DNA from 2 places in the Mesorhizobium sp. B2-4-18 genome. Region 2 is predicted to be linked to the other one. Evidence: predicted binding sites of a transcription regulator. Region 2 holds the regulator's gene; the other holds the start of a gene.
The links. Region 2 encodes LexA, which represses DNA repair genes until DNA is damaged. Its sites were predicted from a motif close to TGTTCNNNNTGTGTTCNG; they were not measured.
Positions count from the first base shown of each region.

Region 1: FJ527_RS13865 (2'-5' RNA ligase family protein) is a predicted target of LexA. The motif match lies at 6,746-6,763, and genes of this name have one in related genera.

Region 1 covers NZ_VFUW01000005.1:100,555-112,792, forward strand. The annotation lists gene FJ527_RS13820 (YbfB/YjiJ family MFS transporter) at 1-1,051, opposite strand, end outside; gene FJ527_RS13825 (hypothetical protein) at 1,130-1,348, opposite strand; gene FJ527_RS13830 (LysR substrate-binding domain-containing protein) at 1,444-2,436, shown strand; gene FJ527_RS13835 (aminopeptidase) at 2,433-3,689, shown strand; gene FJ527_RS13840 (DUF488 domain-containing protein) at 3,713-4,066, shown strand; gene FJ527_RS13845 (ArsC family reductase) at 4,167-4,517, opposite strand; gene FJ527_RS13850 (metalloregulator ArsR/SmtB family transcription factor) at 4,692-5,048, shown strand; gene FJ527_RS13855 (SRPBCC family protein) at 5,045-5,524, shown strand; gene FJ527_RS13860 (SnoaL-like domain-containing protein) at 5,619-5,972, opposite strand; gene FJ527_RS13865 (2'-5' RNA ligase family protein) at 6,098-6,700, opposite strand; gene FJ527_RS13870 (fumarylacetoacetate hydrolase family protein) at 6,959-8,116, shown strand; gene FJ527_RS13875 (substrate-binding domain-containing protein) at 8,412-9,347, shown strand; gene FJ527_RS13880 (ABC transporter permease) at 9,465-10,451, shown strand; gene FJ527_RS13885 (ATP-binding cassette domain-containing protein) at 10,455-11,246, shown strand; gene FJ527_RS13890 (LacI family DNA-binding transcriptional regulator) at 11,278-12,238, shown strand, end outside.
Region 2 covers NZ_VFUW01000017.1:33,869-46,106, forward strand. The annotation lists gene FJ527_RS27985 (ABC transporter ATP-binding protein) at 1-348, opposite strand, end outside; gene FJ527_RS27990 (ABC transporter substrate-binding protein) at 407-1,393, opposite strand; gene FJ527_RS27995 (GntR family transcriptional regulator) at 1,544-2,317, shown strand; gene lexA (transcriptional repressor LexA) at 2,728-3,471, shown strand; gene FJ527_RS28005 (ComEC/Rec2 family competence protein) at 3,465-5,918, opposite strand; gene gltX (glutamate--tRNA ligase) at 6,022-7,446, shown strand; gene gltA (citrate synthase) at 7,630-8,952, shown strand; gene lpxB (lipid-A-disaccharide synthase) at 9,089-10,267, opposite strand; gene FJ527_RS28025 (LpxI family protein) at 10,260-11,159, opposite strand; gene lpxA (acyl-ACP--UDP-N-acetylglucosamine O-acyltransferase) at 11,146-11,979, opposite strand; gene fabZ (3-hydroxyacyl-ACP dehydratase FabZ) at 11,993-12,238, opposite strand, start outside.

The DNA of each region.
Region 1 (12,238 bases), on a different contig from region 2:
CGGCGGCGATCGGGCCGATGATCTGGCCAAGCCCGAAGGAGGCGGTCATCAGGGCAAAGATGCGCCGGGGCGACGCTGGGGCCTGCTGCCGGGCGGCCTGCAGGCCAAGTGCCGTGATGGCAATGAACGTGCCGCCGAGCAGCACGCCACCAAGCAGCGGCCCCATGCGCCCGCCGGTGGCGACGCTCGCGGTAACGCCGACAACTTCGACGAAGCATCCCAAGGCATAGGCGGCATAAAGCCCGATCCGCGCCGCTATCTTCTGCCACAGCCAGACCGAAGGGAAACCGGCAAGGCCGGCAACCATCCACACCATGGCCTCGAAGACGCGGCTGCCGCCGCCTTGGCGCACGATGGCCACGAGGAAGGTCGCCGTCACCACATAGCCGAAACCGAACAGCCCATAGGCGACGATCACCTTCATCAGCGACCGATCCTTCGGCAGCGCCGGTTCACGGCGGACCTCGCCATTGGTGAGCGGCCCCTGGTTCACCAGCAGCACCACGGCGACGAAGCCGCAAGCCGAAATCGCCCCCGACCACAGCCAGCCCTGCGCCCAGCCGGCATGTTCGGTGACCAGCACCGCCATCATCGCCGCCGATATCGCTATGCCGAGGCCGACGCCGCCGAAATGCCAGGCCTGCAGATCGCCGCGCCCGGCGGCCGCGATATGGCTGAAAACGATGCTGGCCATGAACACCATGACGAAAGCGCTCGCCAGACCGGCCAGAAAACGAATGGCGACGAAGGCGGCCATGGCGTCGGTCAGCCCCATCGAGGCGGCCAGCACGGCGCTGGCACCGAGGGCGCTCAGCATCAGCAAACGCTCGCGTCCATGTGCCCAGCTGCCCGCCGCCACCAACGCGCCAACGAGATAGCCCAGATAATTTGCCGAGGCGATCCAGCCGGCATTGGCCGGCGACAGATGCAGTTCCTCCATCATGCCAGGCAGGATCGGCGTGTAGACGAAGCGGCCGATGCCCATGGCAACTGCCATGGCGATCATGCCGGCGAAGGCGTAACGCAGCGCTGTCGATTGGGGCGAAGTCATTGCAGTGCACAATAGATGTGCGAGCGGGTGAAACAATCCGCCTCGTGTTGGGCCAGTGCCCGGATCGCGATCGCGCGCTCAGCAGCGATCGCCGAAACCGGCGCTCGGTGAAACGGTCTCATACGCGGTCCGGCGCGCCGTCAACCGGAACGGCACATCACCGAGTTCGCGCTCCGACATTACATCCAGCGCGGGATGGGCAAGCGGATCGATCAGCCAACTCAGCGTATCGAAGTCGCAGCCCGTGTCATCCGGCGAAGTGGCCGCGACCAGGGCCTTCAGCAACATGCTCAGCATTTCCGGCTCCATGGGCCTGTTTCCACCCATAAGGTCTGCCGTTTCGATATCCCTTTCAATTGAGATTTCGGCCGGATCGGTTTAGAAAATCTCAAATGGCCATGCTCAACCGCGTTCATCTCAACGGCCTTCGCGCCGTGGAAACCGTCGCCCGTCTCGGCTCGCTCGCCGCCGCCGCCGGCGAACTCAATGTTTCCGTCAGCGCCGTCAGCCAGCAGATCAGCCGCACCGAAAAACAGCTCGGCCAGGCACTGTTCGAGCGCACGACCAGCGGCCTCGTCCTGACCGAATTCGGCGCCGTCTTCGCGGCCCGCCTGGGCACTGGATTTCGCGAGCTTGCCCAGGCCGTGGCACTGGCCGACGAAGCCAGCCAGTGCACATTGGTCGTTTCGGCGGCACCGGCCTTTGCCTCCAAATGGCTGCTGCCACGGCTGTCGCGGCACTTCGACCGGCATCCCAACGTGCTGCTGCGTATCGACGCTTCAGTGCGGCTGGCCAATCTCGATCACTCGGACGTCGACGTTGCCATCCGGCTTGGCGACGGCAAATGGCCGGGTGGAAAGGCGGAGCTGCTTTTGGCGCAGGAAGTCTTCCCGGTCTGCGCGCCCGGGATTGCCAGAAAACTGACCTCGATCGGCGACCTCGCCCAGACCTGCGCCATCACCGACGAGCGGGCGATGATCAACTGGGAAAGCTGGTTCGCGGCCGCCGGCGTTCAACCCGTCACCTTCCAGAAAGGCGCGAGCTTCACCGACCCGATGCTGTGCCTGGAATCGGCGATCGCCGGCCATGGCGTGATGCTCGGCTGGCAATTGCTGACGGCCGATGCGCTGGCCGACGGGCGCCTGGTGGCGCCGTTCGGAATTCGCGCTCAGAGCGGCCTCGGCTACTGGCTGGTGACCTCCGCCACCAAGGCCGAGAGCCGCAAGGTCCGGGACTTCATGATCTGGATCAAGGACGAGATCGCGGCGACGATGGCGCGGTTCGGATCGTCGGTCGCGGAACGCAGCGGCACGATCGCGGTGGAAAGCACCGCGGCACCGGTCTATGTTCAATCAGACATCCCAAGACGACAGGCAGGATCATGACCACACATTCGCGCGGCGTTTCCGCAACGATCGACCCGGTGAAGCTCGACAGGCTGGCGGAAGTCGCCATCAAGGTGGGGCTGCAATTGCAGCCCGGACAGGACCTGGTGCTGACATCGTCGATCGCGGCCCTGCCGCTGACCAGGCGCATCGTCGAACACGCCTACAAGGCCGGTGCCGGGCTGGTGACGCCGATCTTCAACGATGACGAGATGACGCTGGCGCGCTACCGCTTCGGCGCCGATGCTGGCTTCGACCATGCCGCCGGCTGGCTCTACGAAGGCATGGCTAAGGCCTTCTCGAACAACGCAGCCCGGCTTGCCGTGCGCGGCGAGGATCCGTCGCTCCTGTCGGCGCAGGATCCGGCGAAGGTGGCGCGCGCCAACAAGGCCAATTCGATGGCCTACCAGCCGGCGCTGGAGAAGATCACCGGCTTCGACATCAACTGGAACATCGTCGCCTATCCGGATCTGGCCTGGGCCAGGCAGGTTTTCCCCGGCGATGCCGACGACGTGGCGGTCGCGAAGCTCGCCGACGCCATCTTCGCCGCCTCGCGGGTGGATGTGGAAGACCCGATCGGCAACTGGACGGCGCACAATGCGGCGCTGCGCGGCCGCACCGAATGGCTCAACGGCCATGATTTCCATGCCCTGCATTTCGCTGGACCGGGCACCGACCTGACGGTCGGGCTGGCGGATGGCCATGAGTGGATGGGCGGCGCCTCGACCGCCAAGAACGGCATCACCTGCAATCCCAACATCCCGACCGAGGAAGTTTTCACAACTCCGCATGCGCGCCGCGTCGAGGGCCATGTCTCCTCGACCAAGCCGCTGTCCTACCAAGGCACGCTGATCGACGACATCTCGGTGCGCTTCGAGAGCGGCAGGATCGTCGAGGCCAAGGCGTCGAAAGGTGAGGACGTGCTGAAGAAGGTGCTCGACACCGACGAGGGCGCGCGTCGGCTGGGCGAAGTGGCGCTGGTACCGCATTCCTCGCCGATCTCAGCCAGCGGCCTGTTGTTCTTCAACACGCTGTTCGACGAAAACGCGGCCTGCCACATCGCGCTCGGCCAATGCTATTCGAAATGCTTCGTCGACGGCGCCTCGCTCAGCCCTGACGAAATCGCGGCGCGCGGCGGCAACAAGAGCTTCATCCATATCGACTGGATGATCGGGTCGGACAAGATCGACATTGACGGCGTCGCCAAGGATGGCAGCCGCGTGCCAGTGATGCGCAAGGGCGAGTGGGCCTGAGGGGTTCGGCGTAGGGAGGTCGAATGGCTTTCGACCTGATGGTCAAGCGGATTTACGAACCGCCCGCTGCCGATGACGGGCAGCGGGTGTTGGTTGATCGCATCTGGCCGCGCGGCGTCAGCAGGGAGCATGCCGCGCTGGCACTGTGGCTGAAGGAGATCGCGCCGAGCGACGAGTTGCGGAAGTGGTTCGGGCACGAGCCGGCACGTTGGGTGGAATTTCGGAAGCGATACGGGGCTGAGCTCGACAGGAATGGTGAGGCGGTTGCGCAGCTGCGCGGCTTGCTTGGCGAGGGCAAGGTAACGCTGCTCTATGGCGCGCATGACGAGGCGCACAATAATGCGGTGGCGTTGGCGGAGTATTTGAGCGCGGGTTGAGGCGCTCGGACCTTCGCAAGCAGGCGGGACAGCGCCCCCCCTCTGTCCTGCCGGACATCTCCCCCACGAGGGTGGAGATCGGACGTCGCGACGCTTCCGCCTACTTCCCCACCGTCTGCTCATAAACCTCCGGCTTGAAGCCAACCACCACCCGATCGCCGATCTCCAAGACCGGCCGCTTGATCATCGTCGGCTTGGCCAGCATGAGCGCTTTCGCCTTCTTCTCGTCGAGGCCTTGCTTGTCCGCCTCCGGCAATTCGCGAAACGTCGTGCTGCCCTTGTTGAGCAGCTTTTCCCAACCGACCTTGCCGACCCAGCCATTCAGCTTGCCCGCCTCGATCCCTTCGGCCCGATAGTCGTGGAAACGATAGGGAAGGTCATGGCTCTCCAGCCAGACGCGCGCCTTCTTGATCGTGTCGCAATTGGTGATGCCGTACATGGTGATCGTCAAAGTGCTCTTCCCTTGGGCTGACAGTCGAACCGTTTCGCAGCCTAAAACCGCCCTTCCCGCTTGGCCAGCAGCTTGGCCAGCAGCTTGGCCAGCATTGCCGTAAATTTGCGCTTGCCAACACTAAGGAAATTACCTAAGTGTTTTCGACCGCTTTGACAACCCGGGGACCGATCGATGACCAGCCTCCAGAGTAGAAATCCAAGCCTCCCGCCGATCGACGGCATTTTTCGCGCGCTTGCCGACCCGACGCGACGGCGCGTGGTCGAGCGACTGAACAGGAGCCCTGCTTCGGTTAGCGAACTGGCCCAGCCTTTCGAGATGGCCCTGCCATCCTTCATCGACCATCTCAAGATTCTCGAAGGCTGCGGGCTGGTTCGTTCGCAAAAGACCGGACGGGTCAGGACTTACGAGCTTGCGCCTGAACCGTTGAAGCTCGCCGAAAGCTGGCTGGCCGAACAGCGTACAGTTTGGGAACGCCGCCTCGACCAGTTCGATGCCTATGTCATGACCCTCAAGGAGACAGAAAAATGAGCTATCCGTTCAAGCCGGATCCCAGACTGGACCTGACGCTGGAGCGCGTAATCGATGCGCCGCGCGAATTGCTTTGGCGAGCCTGGACGACACCTGAGCATGTCAGGCAGTGGTTCACGCCGAAGCCGTGGCTGATCACCGACTGCGAGATCGACCTCAGGCCGGGCGGCCTGTTTCGGACACGCATGCAGTCGCCCGACGGCAAGGAGGTCAGTGACCGCCACTGCTGCTATCTGGAAATCGTGCCCAACGAGCGGCTGGTGTGGACGGATGCGCTGCTGCCCGGCTATCGACCCTCGGGCGAGCCTTTCATCACCGCGGTCATTTCGCTCCATCAGGATGGCCAGGGTACGCGCTATACCGCCACAGCCATTCACCGTGACCAAGCCACCCGCGACAACCATGAAGAGATGGGTTTCTTCGACGGCTGGGGCACGGTGGCCGATCAACTTGCGCAGTATGTGAAGACGATTTGAACGCTCCCAGCGGCCAGAGGATCGCTCTGGCCGCCGTGCACATTTTCAACCTTGCCGCAAAGAGAGCAAAGCTGGGAAGACCCGATTTCCGGCCTCAGTAGTAAAAGCGCTCTTCGGTGATCTTGCCGTTCTTGACCGTGTACAGGCCAACCTCATCCATGGTGACACGCTCGCCGGTGGCCTTGGGCGTTATGTCAAAGGTGAAGCGCACAGCGAATTGATCGCCGTTGACATAAGGGCCCTCGACCGAGCCGCCATGCACTTCGTGGTTCTCTTGCCACCACTGGCTTTTCTGCCTGAGGGCCTCCTTGCCGTGACTGACGGCCATCGGTCCCTCCATCGCTTCGTAGCTGGCGATATCGTCGGCATTGTATTTTTCGGCAGCACCTTCGTTGTTGCCCTGTTTGAGAAGTTCGGTGAACTCCTTGGCGATTTCCGTGACGGTCATTTTTGTTCCTCCTGTTCAGACGCATTGCAAGTAGGGAACCGCTTGCGGACCTGCCATCGCGGACAGGTTGATAGCTGACATGACCCTGTCAGGATGGGGTGTCGCGCGAACCAGCGCGTCCTTCGTTACATCGCAATCAGCGGCCAACGTTCCAGAAAGTCATATTGCGTCAGCCCGCGCAGGCTGTGCACGAGAATGAACTCCCGCGCCACGAAGCTGATCGGCTCGATCGGCAGTTGTGGGATAAGTTTCTGGTCATAGGCAAGGGTCATATGAGGGACGAACCCGTCTGACGCCTTCAGGCCTTCACGCAGCATTTCGGCGCCGAGATTCCCGCTCAGTTCACAAACCGGTCCGTCATCGGCCACAAGCACGAAGGGATGCTTGGCCGGTCGGCCTGTTGTCGCCGGGCGGCCAGGAAAGCTCCTGGCGTGGCGAAAGGTGATCTCAAAAGCAGGCATCTTGACGCGCTGCCCCGATCGGGTGGCCGCAAAGATGATCTTCGACCGCAGCCGCTTGTAGTCCCCGACATGCTGCTGGCTGACATGAAAACGCTCCGGTATCAGCGGTGAGCCGGCTATGCCACATTTGTCGCATAGCCGGCTTTGACAATCAGCAAACCGAAAATAATCCCCTGCCTGCAGAAACACGCCGAAGAAGACACGATCGGGCTTTTTGGGCCGCCTTGGCGGTTCTGGAATTCCGAAATCTAGTTCGCCTTGGTACATTACCTATACGCTCGCCAAGGAACGCCTCCGTTCTGCTCTGGCGCCCAGAACAAAACACGAACAATTCTCTGAGTCAAGTTCAAGTAACCGGACCCTAAGCCCGGTGATGTCCTTGACATCCGGACATCGTGGATGACCCAGTCGGCATATTCGCGGCCACCGCTCGACTGCTTGGATGGGATAGACCTTTGAATGGAATCCGGCGAAAGTGCCGCGCCGACCGGGCCAGCATTTTCGATTCAACGAGGAACCCAACTCATGACCAACCCGACACATCTGCCCGCTGAAGGCTTGTTTGTCGGCCGCGCCAGGAGCGGCGATGCCTCGCACCCCCTGGTCGTCACGGTGCGCGACGGCACCGTCTTCGACATCACATCCAGCGCGGCGCCCACCGTGCGCGACATCTGCGAATTGGCCGACCCGGCCGGCCATGTGCGCTCGGCCACGGGCAAGCCGATCGGTTCACTCGACGATATCGCGTCCAACAGTTTCGAAGCCACGCGCGACCGGGCAAAACCCTTTCTGCTGTCGCCGGTCGACCTGCAGGCGATCAAGGCTTCCGGCGTCACCTTCGTCGTCAGCCTGCTCGAACGGGTGATCGAGGAACAGGCGCGTGGCTCGGCTGATAAGGCCGACGCCATCCGCGCCGACATTGCGGGTCTGATCGGCCATGATCTTTCGAAGCTCAAGCCCGGTTCGCCAGAGGCGATGGAGATCAAGGCCAAGCTGATTTCGCGCGGCGCCTGGTCGCAATATCTGGAAGTGGGCATCGGCCCAGATGCCGAGATCTTCACCAAGTGCCAGCCGATGGCCTCGGTCGGCTTCGGCGCCGATGTCGGCCTGCATCCGGTTTCGACCTGGAACAATCCGGAGCCGGAGATCGCCATGATCGCCGCCTCGAGCGGCAGGATCGTCGGCGCCACCATCGGCAACGACGTCAATCTGCGCGACGTCGAGGGCCGTTCGGCGCTGCTGCTCGGCAAGGCCAAGGACAACAACGCCTCGGCCTCGCTTGGCCCCTTCATCCGGCTGTTCGACGACACGTTCTCCATCGCCGACGTGAAGCAGGCCGTCGTGCGCCTGAAGGTCGAGGGCGAGGACGGGTTTTCGCTGGAGGGGGCAAGCTCGATGGCCGAGATCAGCCGCTCGCCGGAGGAGCTGGTTGCCGCGGCCATGGGCCCGCATCACCAGTATCCGGACGGGCTGGCGCTCTATCTCGGCACCATGTTCGTGCCGTCGAAGGATCGCGGCGAAAAGGGCAAGGGGTTCACGCACAAGGTCGGCGACATCGTCACCATCTCGTCGGAAAAATTCGGCGCGCTGGTCAACCGCGTGCGGCTGTCGCCCGATTGCCCGCACTGGACCTACGGCGCCAGCCATTTGATGCGCGACCTGGCCAAGGCCGGCCTGCTCTAAGCGGCTCTTTGGGGGCTTTCGCCCTCAGAGACCGCCCAGACGTGATCGGGATAGTCCGCCCGGCTGAGCTCTCGGCGACAATCATCCGACTGCCCGGGAAAAATCATCCCGACTGATGCGATCTGATGGGGTCGCTGATGGCGCCGCGTCAGGCGCCAACTACATCTGCAGATGGAGGCTTGCCATTCGTCGAAAAAGGGAATGCTCTTATGCATCCGAGCGGCGCTGGCAAAAAGACGCAATCCGGCTGAAGCCGGAACAAGGGACGGATCATCTTCAACCGGGAGGAAATCAAATGCTGACGAGACTAAGACTTGTGCTCTACGGCCTGCTGATCGCGCTGACGGTCATTCCGGCAGCCGCGCAGGCCAAGACGTTCTACTGGATTTCACATGGCGGGCCGGCCGACCCGGTCTGGACCTACTTCCTCGCCGGCGCCAAGCAATGGGCCAAGGACACCGGCAACACCGTCAACACGTCGTTCCACAATGGCGACGTCGCCTCGCAGCAGGAGGCGGTCCGTGCCGCCCTCTCGGCCAAGGCCGACGGCATCGTCACCACCAGCCCCGATCCGGGCAGCCTGGTCGAGATCGTCAAGGAAGCGCGCGCGGCCAACGTCCCGATCATCAACTTCAACACGCCCGATCCCAAGGCCAATTTCAACGCCTATGTCGGCGGTGACAACGTCACTTTCGGCAAGCACTGGGCGCAGTATCTGGTCGACAAGGGCCTGGTGAAGAAGGGCGACTTCGTCTGGATGCCGGTCGAGATCCCCGGCGCCACCTACGGCGTGCAGGAAGAAGAAGGCATCAAGAGCGTCTTCGGCCCGCTCGGCATCACCTATGAAGTGACCGAAGCGACGCTCGACCAGGCCGAGGTGATCAACCGCATGGTCGACTACCTCACCGCCCACAAGGGCAAGGTCAACGCCATCATCGGCCTGGGCGACCTCGTAACCGGTTCGATCAAGCGCGTGTTCGACCAGGTCGGCGTCAAGCCGGGCGAAATCCCGGTGGTCGGCTGGGGCAACTCGCTCGACACCACCCAGGAAGTGCTGAACGGCTATGTCAATGCCGGCCAGTGGCAGGATCCGCAGGCGACCAGCTATGTGGCGCTGTCGCTCGCCAACATGGCGGCCAGCGGCATTCCTCCGGGCTTCAACGTCATCACCGGCGCGCTCTATGAGAAGGACACCGCGGCGGTCTACGACAAGATCCTGTCCGGCAAATAATCCGCGATCCCCTGGCGCCGCGCGTTTTCGCACGGCGCCAGATATCTTCCTGTGCCGTGGCATGCCACCCGATGCGGTGGAGCTCGCGGCCCGTCCCAACCATGTCGCGGGTTCCCAGTGGAAAATCATTCGCTCATCCAACGCCTGATCGCGCGGCCGGAATTCGGACCTTTCATTCTGCTCATCGTGGAGATCGCCGTTTTCTGGGGTTTCAACCACGACTTCCTGTCGCCGCAGAACATCTCCAACACGCTGGCCTTCACGGTCGAGCTCGGCCTGATCGCGCTGGCGATGACGCTGTTGATGACTTCGGGCGAATTCGACCTCTCCGTCGGGTCCCTGTTCGGCTTCTCGCCCGTGCTGATGTGGACGCTGTTCAATGCCGGCGTCACCTCGCTGGAAATGGGCTTCCTTGTCGCGCTGGTGGTTGCCGCCTTGATCGGCCTGGTCAATGGCTGGTTCGTCACGCAGCTCAAGATCCCGTCCTTCCTGGTGACGCTCGGCATGCTGCTGGTGGTGCGCGGCAGCGCGCTTTTCATCACCGACGGGTTTCCGCAGCGCACCTGGAGTGCCGAAGGCAGCTGGCTGGCGGAGGCTCTGGTCGGCGACTTCTTCATCGGGCCGTTCCGCATCTACATGTCGCTGTTCTGGTTCATCGCCGCGGCGATCGCGCTCGGCTATGTCCTGACGCAAAGCCGGACCGGCAACTGGATCCAGGCGGCGGGCGGCAATCCCAACGCGGCGCGTGCCCGCGGCGTCAATGTCAATCGCGTCAAGGTCGGCCTGTTCGTCCTGTCGTCGGTCATGGCCTCGCTTGCCGGCGTCATCTCCTCGCTGCGCACATCCGCCGCCAACCCCAACAGCGGCACCGGCTACGAGCTCGAGGTGATCGCCATGGTGGTGATCGGCGGCACCGCACTCACCGGCGGGCGCGGCACCATCATCGGCACCGTGCTCGGCATCCTGATCCTGCGCGTGATGCGCAACGGCATCGTGCTGATCGGCGTGCCCGGCCTTGCCTACAACATCTTCATCGGCGCGATCATCCTTGGCATGATGGCGCTGCATTCATGGCTGGAACGCCGGCACCAGGCGGGGACTTGAACCATGGCCGAGCCATTGATCCGCATGCACAACATCCGCAAGTCCTATGGCCGCGTGCAGGCGCTGGTGGACGCCAATTTCCATGTCAACGAGCGTGAGATCGTCGGCCTTCTGGGCGACAATGGCGCCGGCAAATCGACGCTGATCAAGGTTCTCTCCGGCGCGGTGCCGCTGACCAGCGGCGATATCTTCATCCGCGGCAAGAAGGTCACCTTGCGCGATACCAGCGACGCCATCGCCCACGGCATCGAGACCATCTACCAGGACTCCGCCCTGGTCACGCAATTGTCGATCGCGCGCAACCTGTTCCTGGGTCGAGAACCGATCAAGCCGCCGCGCTTCCTCAACCGCATGGACCAGGACGCCATGAACACGGTCGCCCGCGATCTGCTCAAACAGGTCGGAATCTCCAAGAACATCCCGCCGACGACACCGATCGGCTCGCTCTCCGGCGGCGAGCGGCAGGCGGTCGCGATCGCGCGCGCCATGCATTTCGACAGCGACCTGATCATCCTCGACGAGCCGACCAACAATCTCGGCGTGGCCGAGACCCAAGGCGTGCTCAGCTTCGTGCGCAACGCCCGCGATTCCGGCCACTCCTGCATCTTCATCGCGCACAACATCCACCATGTCTTCCAGGTGGTCGACCGCATCGTCGTCATGCGCAGGGGCAAGGTGGTCGCCGACGACATCGATCCGAAGACGACAACCGTGACGGAAGTCGAGCGCATCATCACCGGCATGTCGGACAAGGACATCCGCGACGCCCTCGCCGACGGCAAGCCGGCGCACTGAGGACGTACGAAGCGACGTGTAGGGTTGCGGCATGAAGGCTACCGTCTCCGACATCGCCAGGAACTGCGGGCTGTCGACCGCGACGGTCGACAGGGTGCTCAACAACCGGCCCGGAGCGAGTGCCGCCAACCGGCAACGCGTCATGGAGGCCGCCAAGCAGCTCGGCTATCTGCCGGTCGCCGACCAGGTGACGCTTCCCTCGAGGCCCGCAAACCTGGAATTCTTCCTGCCGATCGGCTCGAACGACTTCATGCACGACCTGGCAAAGCACATCGAGGACTACGCCTCGCGCCTGCCGCTGGTGGCGTCCTGCCGGATTCACAATCTCGCCGGTATCTCGCCCAATGCCTTGCAGACCGCGGTCGAAAAGCTGTCGCTGCGCGCCAACGGCGTCGGTGTCATCGCGGTCGATCATCCCAGGACGCGCAACATCCTGCGCGACATGGTCGAGGCCGGTATCCGGCTGGTGACGCTGGTGTCCGATATTCCGGCCGCTCCCCGCTCGGCCTATGTCGGCATCGACAACCGCGTGGCGGGACGGACGGCGGCACTTTTGATGGGACGCTTTCTCGGCGGCCGCGAGGGGCAGCTGGCGATGGTCGTCGGTTCGCGTTCCTATCGCGGCCATGAAGAGCGCGAGATGGGCTTCCGCTCCGTGCTTGGCGAGGAGTTTCCCAACCTCACCGTCAGCAGCGCCGTCGAGATCAATGACGAGCCCGACGCCAGCTATGCCGCAACCATGAAAGCGTTGCGCAACGAGCCGGAACTGCTCGGCATCTATTGTGTCGGCGCCGGGCGCTCCGGCATTGCCAAGGCGATCCGGGAAACCAGGCCCAACCGCAAGCCGGTCTTCATCTGCCACGACCTGACCAGGGAGACACGCGGCTACCTCGTCGACGACCTCGCCGACGTCGTCATCGACCAGAACGCCAGGCTGATCGCGGAGCAGTCGGTGATCCAACTGCTCGGCTCGATCGCATCATCGGCGCCCT
Region 2 (12,238 bases):
GCGCAAGGTGCGCTTTTGGCTACGCAAATCGGCCAGCAGCATGTTTTCCGCAACCGTCATGCTGGCGGCGGTGCCGCGCATCGGGTCCTGGAACACGCGCGCCAGTTTCGCGGCGCGCTTGTGCACCGGCATTGCAGTCACGTCGGCGCCGTTGATCAGGATCTGGCCGGAATCGAGGATCAGGGCGCCGGAAATGGCGTTGAGCATGCTGCTCTTGCCGGCCCCATTGGAGCCGATGACGATGCCGAACTCTCCGGTGGCCAAGGACAGGCTGAGACCGTCCAGCGCGACCTTCTCGTCGGCCTGGCCCTTGTAGAACACTTTGCGCGCGGATCGAATCTCGAGCATCGTTTCTCCCTGACCTCGGGATGACGGCGCCGACGCCGTCACCCCGGCAGTTCCGATGTTAGTCGACGATGCAGCCGCAATCGGCCATTGAAGCCGGTATCTCGATGCCGAACGCGGCCATCGCCTTGCGCGAGATCGTTGCCATGTGGTCCTTGTAGGCCGGGCGCGACGGCGCGATCGTCTTGGGATCCTTGCCCTTGAGGATCTCGGCGGCGATGTTGCCGGCGTTGACGCCGACCTGCGTGTAATTGACCGCGAAGCTCGCCGGCACGGTACCGTTACGGACCGCACTGTCATCGGAGTTGACGACCGGGATACCGGCCTGGCGGGCGGCCGCGGAGACAGCGGCGATCGCCGGCTGGATCAGGTTCGAGGCCGGGCCGTAGACCACGTCGGCCTTGCCGGCGAGCGAAGCGATGCGTTGCTGGATGTCATTGACGTTGTCTATGCCGACCTCCACCACCTCGAAGCCCGCGGCCGGTGCCGCCGCCTTGATCTTTTCGACCAAGGCAACGTCATTGGCCTCACCGGGATTATAAGGCACGCCGAAGCGCTTGGCGTTCGGCAGCAGCTTCTTGGTGAAGGCCATCACCGCGGCGACGTCCTGCAGATCGCTGGCGCCGGTCATGCCTTCGTCTCCGGCGTCCCATGACGGCACCAGCTTGGCCGCCACCGGATCGGTGACCGCGGCAAAAACGATCGGAATGCCGGAACCGGCGAGCGCTTTCTTGGCGATCTGTGAGACCGGCGTGGTGATGGTGTAGATCAGCTTGGGCTGCTCGGCCTGCAGCTTGGCGATCATCTGCGGCACCAGCGACGCATCGAAATTGGTGTGGCTCTCCGTGTAGACGACGTCCTTGCCCTCGACGAAGCCGTTATCCGTCAGCGCCTTCTTGAAGCCGGCTATGGCGGCGTTCAATTGCGGATGCTCGCCGAAATTGGCAATGCCGATACGGATCTGATCGGCCGCGGCACTGCCGGCACTGACCATCAATGCGCCTGCCAGGGCCAAGCCCGACAACCAAGCGGATTTCGACTTCAACATCATTTCCTCCCAGATTTGATCAGGGCCGCTTGGAAACGCGGCTACTACGGCGATCATGGTGAGTCCGCTGGTCTGTGTCAAACATTATATATAATTGTTGCTGTGACGCACTATCATATATACTTTTCGCCAGACGACGGATTGATCACCATGCTGAATGAAACGAGTTCCACAAAAACGGAAGCCGCCTATCAGCTGTTGCGGCGCGACATCCTGACCACGCGCCTCATGCCCGGCGCCCCGCTCAAACTGAGTGCGCTGCGCGGCACCTATGGCGTCGGCTGGACACCGTTGCGCGAAGCCCTGTCGCGGCTCGAGGCCGAACGCCTGGTCACCGCGATCAGCAATCGTGGTTTTGCCGTGGCTCCGGTGTCGCGGGCCGAGCTGGAGGATCTGGCACGCGCCAGGATGGTGGTCGAGATACCCCTGTTCCTCGAATCGATGGAAAAAGGCGGCAGGGAGTGGGAGGATGCCGTGGTCACCGCCCACTACCGGCTCTCGCGTTGCAAGACGGCGGTCGACGATCCCTCGGACGCGGCCGTCGACAGATGGGACGAGAACCACGAGGCTTTCCATGCGGCGCTGCTGAGCGCCGCCACATGCGACTGGCTGTTGCGGTTCCGCTCGACGATCTCGGATCAGCTGCGCCGGCATCATCGCTTTCTTGGTCTGGCGCCGACACTGCGGGCCGCGGCCGGCCTCAAGGATGGCTATGAAGAGGCAATCGAAGCGCTGCGCGAAGCGATTGCGATCGAACACCATACCGCGATCATGGAAGCGGCGCTCGACCGTGACATCGAGCGGGCCAAGGCGCTGATGACGGCGCATATCGGCTACACACTGCACGTCTATGTCCACAGCGAAGACAGCGGCGCCACCAGATACGCCGCTCGCGCCGGCAGCTTGAAGGCGGGTTCGGGATAACTTCAGCGCTTCCGCGACCCCTATTCGAACGCGCTGGCCGGAGTGCGCCGAACGCCCGGATCCATGGCCGCCCGAAGCTACCAATCGTTGGCATTTTGGTTTCGTTTCGTTCCGCGAATAATGGCTCCGCGAATTATACGTCCCCCCGAGGAGAAACCTTCCAACTAACTGATGCCAAAGCCTCGTCGGCGGATGGGCCACAGGCCATTAACCAAAACGATTTCAATGCGCCTGCCGATGGCGGAAAGGGCTGGTTGCTGCCCGCCGTCGCGGGCAAAAAACTTCAGACCCCTTAACAAATTCATTAAACTTTAAACGGTTGCAGAACACAACTGGAACAGATAGTGTTTGTTCTGGGTTTGTTTTTTCGATTCTGGTTCAACCTTTCGTTCAATGTCTTGGGGGCCGCCATGCTGACACGCAAGCAACATGAACTGCTGATGTTCATCCACGAACGGCTCAAGGAAAGCGGGATACCGCCTTCCTTCGACGAGATGAAGGAAGCACTCGATCTTGCCTCCAAGTCGGGGATCCATCGCCTGATCACGGCCCTGGAGGAGCGCGGCTTCATTCGCCGGCTACCCAATCGGGCGCGCGCGCTGGAAGTGCTGCGGCTGCCGGACTCGATCGCGCCGGGCCTCAATGCGGCAAAGAAGTTCTCGCCAAGCGTCATCCAAGGCAGCCTTGGCCAAGGCAGTCTCGGACGCCAGATCAGGCCGGCCGCTGCGCCTTCGCGCCTGCCCGCGGCCGGCAACGACGACGACGCGGTTTCAGCCGTGTCCATCCCGGTCATGGGCCGTATCGCCGCCGGTGTGCCGATCGATGCCATCCAGCATCAGACGCATTCGATCTCGGTGCCGCCGGACATGATCATGGGCGGCGAGCACTATGCGTTGGAGGTCAAGGGCGACTCGATGATCGAGGCTGGTATCTTCGATGGAGACACGGTCATTATCCGCAATGCCGACACGGCAAGCCCGGGCGAAATTATCGTGGCACTGGTCGACGAAGAGGAAGCGACACTGAAGCGGTTCCGCCGCAAAGGCGCTTCGATCGCGCTCGAGGCCGCCAATCCAGCCTACGAAACGCGCATTTTCGGGCCGGACAGGGTCAAGGTACAAGGCAAGCTGGTCGGGTTGATCAGGCGCTACTGAACCGGCTTGTTATCGGGCTTGTCGGGTTTTTTGTACGGCGGCAGCCCCCTCGCCTCGCGTGAGAATTTTCGCTGTTCGTGCCAGGGCCGGTATGGTCCGTCGACGGCAAATGCGATCGCGGCCCGGGTCGTGGCCGACTGGGGATTGAAGAAGACGGCAGCGCTTCCCTTGCGGGCGAGCTGCCGTTTGGTGACGACGAGAACCAGTGGATTGTGGCAGGCGTCATAGGCGGTTGCGTCATTGACGATGATCAGGTCGGCGAAAGCGCAGGCTTTCCAGGTGGTCTTGCGGTCCTCGACATAGGCAATGATCGCGCCGGAAGGGTGCCTGGCAAGGCACAGGCCTTCGCGGCAGTAGAAGGGCGATCCCGGCGGCAGGTCGGTGGGACTGGCAACATCGAATTGCCTGTCTGTCGTGTCGAACATTTCCGGTTTGACGATTGTTTCGGAGATCAGGGCGCGCTTCCAGTTGTCGGTTGCGAATTCGTTCGGACGTTCCCGGTTGACGGCCAGTTCGCCATTGCCGATCGGCAGCGCGACCAGCCGCGCATCTTCCGAGATCAGCACATCGGGCGCGCGTGTGTGCGACACAGTCAACAGGCCGGCAAGCGCGAATGGCAGCGCCGCGAGCCGCAGCCATGTCGTCGCCATCGTCGCGATTGCCAGCGCGACGGTGACCAGCAGCACGGATTGCTGCGAAATCAGCCCGACTCCATCGACCGGAGAGCGCTCCGATATCCACGCCGACACGGCGATCATTGCTGTCAGGCCCTTGCCCATGAGGTAGAGAGCCGGCCAATCCAATCCGAATGGCATCAACAGCGCGCTGGCGACGGCCAGGAACATCACGACCGACACGATAGGCATCACGGCCAGATTGGCGAACAGGCTGAGCGGCGATACCCGCTGGAAATGCCAGATGGCAAACAGTGCCGTGGCGCTGCCGGCGATAATGGACGTCATGGCCAATCCTCCTGTCGCCAGCAGGAATTTTCGCGTCAGGAACCCCGCCAGGGATCGCTTTGGCGGCGGTGGCCGCGTCTTTCCCGCATGGTGATCGGCCCAGCCGGCATAAGCGCCAACCAGGGCCGCGGTCGCGGCGAACGACATCTGAAAGCTCGGGCCGACGACCTCGTGAGGCGAGACCAGGATGACGGCGATCGCCGAGATCGCCAGATTGCGCATGGTCAGGGCAGCGCGATCGAAGAAGACGGCAATCAGCATCACCGCCAGCATGATGAAGCTGCGTTCGGCGGCAACGACGACACCGGAAATGATGAGATAGGCCGCGATCGAGAACAGTGCGGCGGCGGCCGCGTATTTCTTCACCGGCCGGCGCGCGGAAAAGTCTGGAAACAGCGCGAAGGCACCACGCAGCAGACCCATGATGGTGCCGGCCACAAGCGCCATATGCAGTCCCGAAATAGAGATGATGTGATAGATGCCGGTACGCCGCATCGCTTCATTGATTTCATCGGGTATGCCGGCGCGCACGCCGACGATCAGCGCCGCCGCGATCTCGCCTTCAGCGCCGCCGACGCTGCCCCTGATGTGGTCGGCGATGGCTTCGCGGGCATTTTCGATGCCTGAAAAAAAGCGAGCCGATAGCGGCATCTCACCGTCGTCGGCGGAAACAACCGTCGGATTGCCGAGAAAGAAGCCGCTGCCGCCGATGCCGGCGAAATAGCTGTCGAAAGAGAAGTCGTAGCTGTCCGGCCGCACCGGGCCGGTCGGCGGCAACAGTTTGGCGTAGCCTGTGATGAGCGAGCCGGCGGTCATTCCCGGTGGTATCTTGCGTGCGGAAAGCCGGACCCTTTCCGGTGCATAGCGCAGTTTCGGCCGGGCGGTCGAAATCACGTCCATGGTCAGCCGGATGCGGCCGCTCTCCATCTCTTCGAGCGAGACCACGCGGCCGGTCAGTTGGGTGGAGATTTCCGAACCCAGCATCCGGGTTCCGGCTCGCCATGTTTCGACCTTCGCCGCGAGCAGGCCCAGCGCGCACAACAGCACTGCCATGAAACACAGATGGGTTTTCGACCAGGAGCGCGAGACGAAGGCACAGACCGCCATCAGCACCACGACCGCGACGGGTTTTGCAAAGTCGGGCTCGGATGCCAGCGAGAAATAGGCGATCGCCCCAACGGCCAGACAGACCGGCACCAGCAGGAACGCGATGCCCCGGTCGAGTTCGAGCTCCGTCGCCCGGGCCACGCCATGGCGCAGGCGAGGCAAGGATACCAGGCCGACTTGCCGGCGCACGCGCGCGATCCTGCCCGCGGCAGGAGCCGGCGCCGGCGCCTGCCCACCTGCCTGCAGCGACCTGGTTTCGGGCGCAGCCACGAGCGGAGATGGCAGTGGGATCGTCGCAGGCGCCGCAAACAGGGATCGCTCGCTGACGCCGATAGCGGCATCCTCGCCCCGATCCGAGCCCCGGCCTCGTCCAGTCATCGGGTCTGCCCCTTGCACCCTCGACGCCCTATGCTACATGAACGCGCAACGCGCGAAAGTCCGCACGCTCCGCACCCAGCTTCAGACGTTTTCCGAGAGTTCCATGCCCGACAAGGTCATCACCCGTTTTGCCCCCTCGCCGACCGGCTATCTGCACATCGGCGGCGCGCGCACGGCGCTCTTCAACTGGCTCTATGCAAAGCATACCGGCGGCACGATGCTGCTGCGCATCGAGGACACCGATCGCGAGCGTTCGACCGATGCGGCCACATCGGCCATTCTCGATGGCCTGACCTGGCTCGGCCTTTCGTGGGACGGTGACGCAGTCTCCCAATTCGAGCGCGCGCCGCGCCATCGCGAGGTGGCCGAGGAGTTGGTGCGCCTGGGCAAGGCCTATTACAGCTACGAGACTTCAGCCGAGCTCGAGGCAATGCGCGAGGCTGCACGCGCCAAGGGCCTGCCGCCACGCTATAACGGCCATTGGCGTGACCGCGACCCGTCGGAGGCGCCGTCCGGCGTCAAGGGCGCCATCCGCATCAAGGCACCGACCGAGGGCGAGACGGTGGTGCAGGACCGGGTCCAGGGAGACGTGCGCTTCCCCAACAAGGATCTCGACGACTTCATCATCCTGCGTTCGGACGGCAACCCGACCTACATGCATGCCGTCGTCGTCGACGATCACGACATGGGCGTCACCCACATCATCCGTGGCGACGATCACCTGACCAACGCCGCCCGCCAGACCGTGATCTACAACGCCATGGGCTGGGACGTGCCGTCGATGTCGCATATCCCGCTGATCCACGGCGCCGACGGCGCCAAGCTGTCGAAGCGCCATGGCGCGCTCGGCGTCGAAGCCTATCGCGCCATGGGCTATCTGCCGGAGGCGCTGCTCAATTACCTTGCGCGGCTCGGCTGGAGCCATGGCGACGACGAGATCATGTCGATCGAGGACATGGTCTCATGGTTCGACATTGGCGACGTCAACAAGGGCGCGGCGCGCTTCGATTTCGCCAAGCTGGAAGCGATCAACGGCGCGCATATGCGACGTATGGCCGACACCGAGCTGTTCGATATCTTCATCGCCACCTTGCCCTATCTGGAGGGTGGCCCGGCGATGGCGGCGCGCCTCGACGAGAAGAACAAGGCACAGCTGCTGGCAGCACTTCCGGGCCTGAAGGAGCGCGCCAAGACGCTGGTCGAGCTTGTCGACGGTGCCGGCTTCCTGTTTGCCGCTCGGCCGCTGCCGATCGACGACAAGGCGGCACTCCTGCTCAATGACGACGCGCGCAAGATCCTGCGTGGCGCTCACGAAGCTTTGAAGTCGCTGTCAGGCGACTGGACGGCGGCCACGGCCGAGGCCGCGATCCGCGACTTTGCGCTGGCTGGCGGGCACAAGCTTGGCGCCGTGGCCCAGCCGTTGCGGGCTGCGTTGACCGGCAAGAGCACGTCACCGGGCGTATTCGACGTGCTTGCCGTTCTGGGGCGTGAGGAAAGCCTGGCGCGCGTAGCGGATCAAATCGATTAGGAGCAAACTGGCCCAAGAAGATTGGCATTGAAAGGCGGGTTTCGCAGTGCAACATTAGGCCTTGGCCCAATCTGGCACGCACCTCCTAGAATGCGGTGGCGAATACGCGAATTGCGGTGATTTCGACGTGTCGCTCTGCGGAATTTGCCTTTGCCGGCATGAGGAAACAAGAAGGAGTTTGCAATGACCGAAGCTGCGAAAAAACTGGATGTGGGCGGCCAAGAGGCCACGGCAACGCTGGAATTCGCCGGCAAGACTCACGAATTCAAGGTGCGAAGCGGCTCGGTCGGACCTGACGTCATCGACATCGCCTCGCTCTACAGCACCACCGGCGCCTTCACCTATGACCCCGGCTTTACCTCGACGGCAAGCTGCGAGTCGGAAATCACCTTCATCGATGGCGACGCCGGCATCCTCCTGCATCGGGGCTATCCGATCGACCAGCTGGCCGAACATGGCGACTTCCTCGAAGTCTGCTACCTCCTGCTCTACGGCGAATTGCCGACCAAGGCGCAGAAGGACGATTTCGACTACCGCGTAACGCGCCACACAATGGTGCACGAGCAGATGTCGCGCTTTTTCACCGGCTTCCGCCGCGACGCGCACCCGATGGCGGTGATGTGCGGCGTGGTTGGCGCGCTGTCGGCCTTCTATCATGACTCGACCGACATCTCCGACCCGTACCAGCGCATGGTTGCCTCCATGCGCCTGATCGCCAAAATGCCGACGATCGCGGCCATGGCCTACAAGTACCACATCGGCCAGCCCTTTATTTATCCGAAGAACGATCTCGGTTTCGCGGCAAACTTCCTGCACATGTGCTTTGCCGTGCCGTGCGAGGAGTACAAGATCAACCCGGTGCTGGCGCGCGCCATGGAGCGTATCTTCATCCTGCATGCCGATCATGAGCAGAACGCTTCGACCTCGACCGTTCGCCTCGCCGGTTCCTCGGGCGCCAACCCGTTCGCCTGCATCGCCGCCGGGATTGCTTGCCTGTGGGGCCCGGCCCATGGCGGCGCCAACGAAGCGGCGCTCAACATGCTGGGCGAGATCGGCCATGTCGATCACATCCCGGAATTCATCGCCCGCGCCAAGGACAAGAACGATCCGTTCCGCCTGATGGGCTTTGGCCACCGCGTCTACAAGAACTACGATCCGCGTGCCAAGATCATGCAGAAGACGGCGCATGAGGTTCTGGGCGAACTCGGCATCAAGGACGATCCGCTGCTCGACATCGCGATGGAACTGGAAAAGATCGCGCTGACCGATCCCTATTTCATCGAGAAGAAACTCTACCCGAACGTCGACTTCTATTCCGGCATCACGCTGAAGGCGCTGGGCTTCCCCACCACCATGTTCACCGTGCTGTTCGCGGTTGCCCGCACGGTCGGCTGGATCGCCCAGTGGAAGGAAATGATCGAGGATCCACGCCAGAAGATCGGCCGTCCGCGCCAGCTCTATACCGGTGCGCCAGAGCGCGACTACGTGCCGATCGCCAAGCGCTGAGACGAGTGAGTAGTGAGTAGTGAGTAGTGACTAGTGAGTAGTCAGGTTAGAGAGTTTTCTAACTCACTATTCACTACTCACTACTCACTACTCACTACTCAATAACCACTACTCACTACTCACTATTCACCACTCACTACTGCCTACTCACTCTCTTGATACACCCCATCACCACCTGCGCCGCGATCTCACCGGACGGTTTGTCCGTTGCCATGCGCCGTGAAATCTCGGCGAACCCGTCTTTCTGCCAGGCGCGCATGCCACTGTCGGCCAACAGCGCTTCCAGCTGGCGTGCCAGATTGTTCGGCCTGACGTATTCGTCGTAGAACTCCGGGATCAGTGCGCGATCCGAGATCAGGTTGGGCAGCAGCGCCGACCAGACGGAAACGAAATACCGCGCCACGGCGCGTGCGACAGGGTCGAGCCGGTAGCAAGAGATCATCGGCACGCCGGACAGTGCCAGTTCCAGGGAGACGGTGCCGGACGCGATCAACGCCGCGTCGGCCTTGCCGAAGGCCTGCCATTTGCGCTCCGGCTCCAGGATAATCTCGGGTTTTTCATCCCAGCGCGTGACCGCGGATCGTACGGTGTCCGCGACATGCGGCACCGTCGGCAACATCAGCCGAAGCCGATGCCCGCGTGCCCGCAGCATCGACACGGTCTCGCCGAACGGCTCGAGCAGCCGTCGCACCTCGCCGCGCCGCGAGCCGGGCAGGACAAGCAGCGTCTTCACGCGGTCTGGTGAAAGATCACGCGGCTGGGCCTGCGCCCTGGCGGCCGACAGCACGCCGGGATCATGCGTCAGGCGATGGCCGACATAGGTGCCGGGCGGGCCACCCAGCCGATCGAGCTCCTTCACTTCGAACGGCAGGATGCACAGGATGTGATCGACATACGGCTTCATCGCCACCGCCCTGCCCGGCCGCCATGCCCAGACGCTCGGGCAGACATAGTGGACGATCGGGATCGTCGGGTTGGCGGCGCGCACCTTTTTGGCGACGCGCAGCGAAAAATCGGGGCTGTCGATGGTGACGAGGCAGTCCGGCTTGGCATCCGCAACCAGCCCCGCCAGCTGACCGATCCGCCGCATCAGGCGCGGCAGGTCACGCAGGACGGCGCTGAACCCCATTAGCGCGACCTCGCTGGCGTCGAACGGCGAAACCAGCCCAAGCGCCTGCAGGTGGCGGCCACCGAGGCCGACGAGCTGCACATCGCGCCCTGTTATTTGGCGCAGCGACTGGACAATGTCGGCGCCAAGCAGGTCGCCTGACTCCTCGCCCGCGACGATCGCGATCTTCAGCGCCCTGTCAGCCATGACCTGACTCCGTTGCGGCCAGGCCGACAATGAACAGCCCAAGGTCATTGGCACGCGAGAGGGTTGCGGGAGCTTCGAGGATTAGGGAGCGTCCCGCCTCGACGGCAATGCCGGCAAGCCCGGCCGCATGCGCTGCTTCTACCGTCTGGGGCCCTATGGAAGGAAGATCCGCGCGCAGCTCCTGGCCAGGCTTGGCGCATTTGACCAGCACACCGCGCGTCTTGCCGGCGATACGGCCGTGGCCGCGCAGCAGCCTGGCGCGGTCCAGCAATCCGGCCGTGCCCTCGATGCCTTCAAGCGCAATGGTCCGGCCGCCGACCGCGATCGCCGCCTGGCCGATATCCAGCGCCCCGATGGCTTTTGCCGCGGCAAAACCTGCCTCGATGTCGCGCCAGTCCGACTTCCGGGGCGTGGCCCTGGTCAACACCCCTTCGGCGGCGACAAGGTTCGGCACGATCTCGTGGGCGCCCACGACCTTTATCCCCCGGGCCTCGAGCCCGCGCGCCACCACCTTGAGCAGTCCATCGTCGCCGCGCGCCAACGCCATGACGACGACGGGTATCACAGCGAGCAGGCTGAGGCTTGGGCGCATCTGTGTCAGCCTTGGCCTGCGCTTAATCTCGCCGGCAAGCACCAGATGCGTAATCCGGTTACGCTTGAGCAGCGGAATGAGCGATCCTATCGCCTCCAGGGCAAGGGTCTCATGCTCGTAACGGCACAATTCAGCCAGGCGGTCGGCCTCACCGTCCATGAGCACGACGAAGGGCGGATGACCCTGTCCGGCCAAACCGGCAGCGACTTCGACCGGAAGGCTGCCGCCGCCGGCGATGATGCCGACCCTGGCACCAGGCGGGAGATCGAGACCAGCCGCGGCTGTCTCAGCCTTCGTCATCGGCATCGTCGCCATCGCCGCCCTTGAGCGATGGCACCGCATAGTGCCGCTTGCCGCGACTGGTGATGAAGTCGATGATCTTCATCGCTGTCGGCGACGAGGCGAACTCCACCTTGGCGAACTCGATGTTCTCGCCCACGGTGCGGGAGCGGTCGAAGATCGTCTTGTAGGCCTTGCGCAGCAGATGGATTTCGGAACGCGGCAGACCGGCGCGCTTGAGGCCGATGATGTTCAAGCCGCGCAGGCTGGCGCGGTTACCGACGGCGATGGCATAGGGAATGACATCACCGACAAAAGCCGAGCACCCGCCAAGAAAGGCGTTGTCACCCACGCGCACGAATTGATGGACGGCGCTGAGGCCGCCAATATAGACGTTGTTGCCTATCTCGCAGTGGCCGCCCAATGTCGCCCCATTGGCGAAGGTGGCGTTGTTGCCGACGGCACAGTCATGGGCGATATGGGCGTAGGCGAGGAAATTGCCATTGTCGCCGACCGTGGTTTCGCCACGGCTGGTGTCGGTGCCGACATGCATGGTCACGCCTTCGCGGATGGTGCAGTTGGCGCCAATGACCAGCGTCGTGCGGCCGCCCTTGTGCTTGGTGTTTTGCGGCGGTGCGCCCAGTGTCGCCATCGGATAGACCTTGGTCGACGCCCCGATAGTGGTCGCGCCCATCACCGAGACATGGCTGACCAGTTCGACCCCGTCGCCGATCACGGCATCGGCGCTGACATGGCAGAACGGCCCGATGCGCACACCCTGGCCGATCTGGGCGCCTTCTTCCACGACGGAGGAAGGATGGATTGACGTCTTGATTTTCATAGGCACTCGATCGTCAGTCGCCGGTGACCATCATGGCTGAAATCTCGGCCTCGGCCGCCTTGGTACCTTCGACCAGGGCTTCACAGGCGAATTTGAGCAGGTTGCCGCGCTTCTTGATTTTCTTGACATGGATCTTCAACTGGTCGCCGGGGACGACCGGTTTGCGGAATTTGGCGTTGTCGATGGTCAGAAAATAGACCAGCGATGGCTTTGACGCCCCGAGGCTGCGGATGCAGATGGCTCCGGCCGTCTGGGCCAT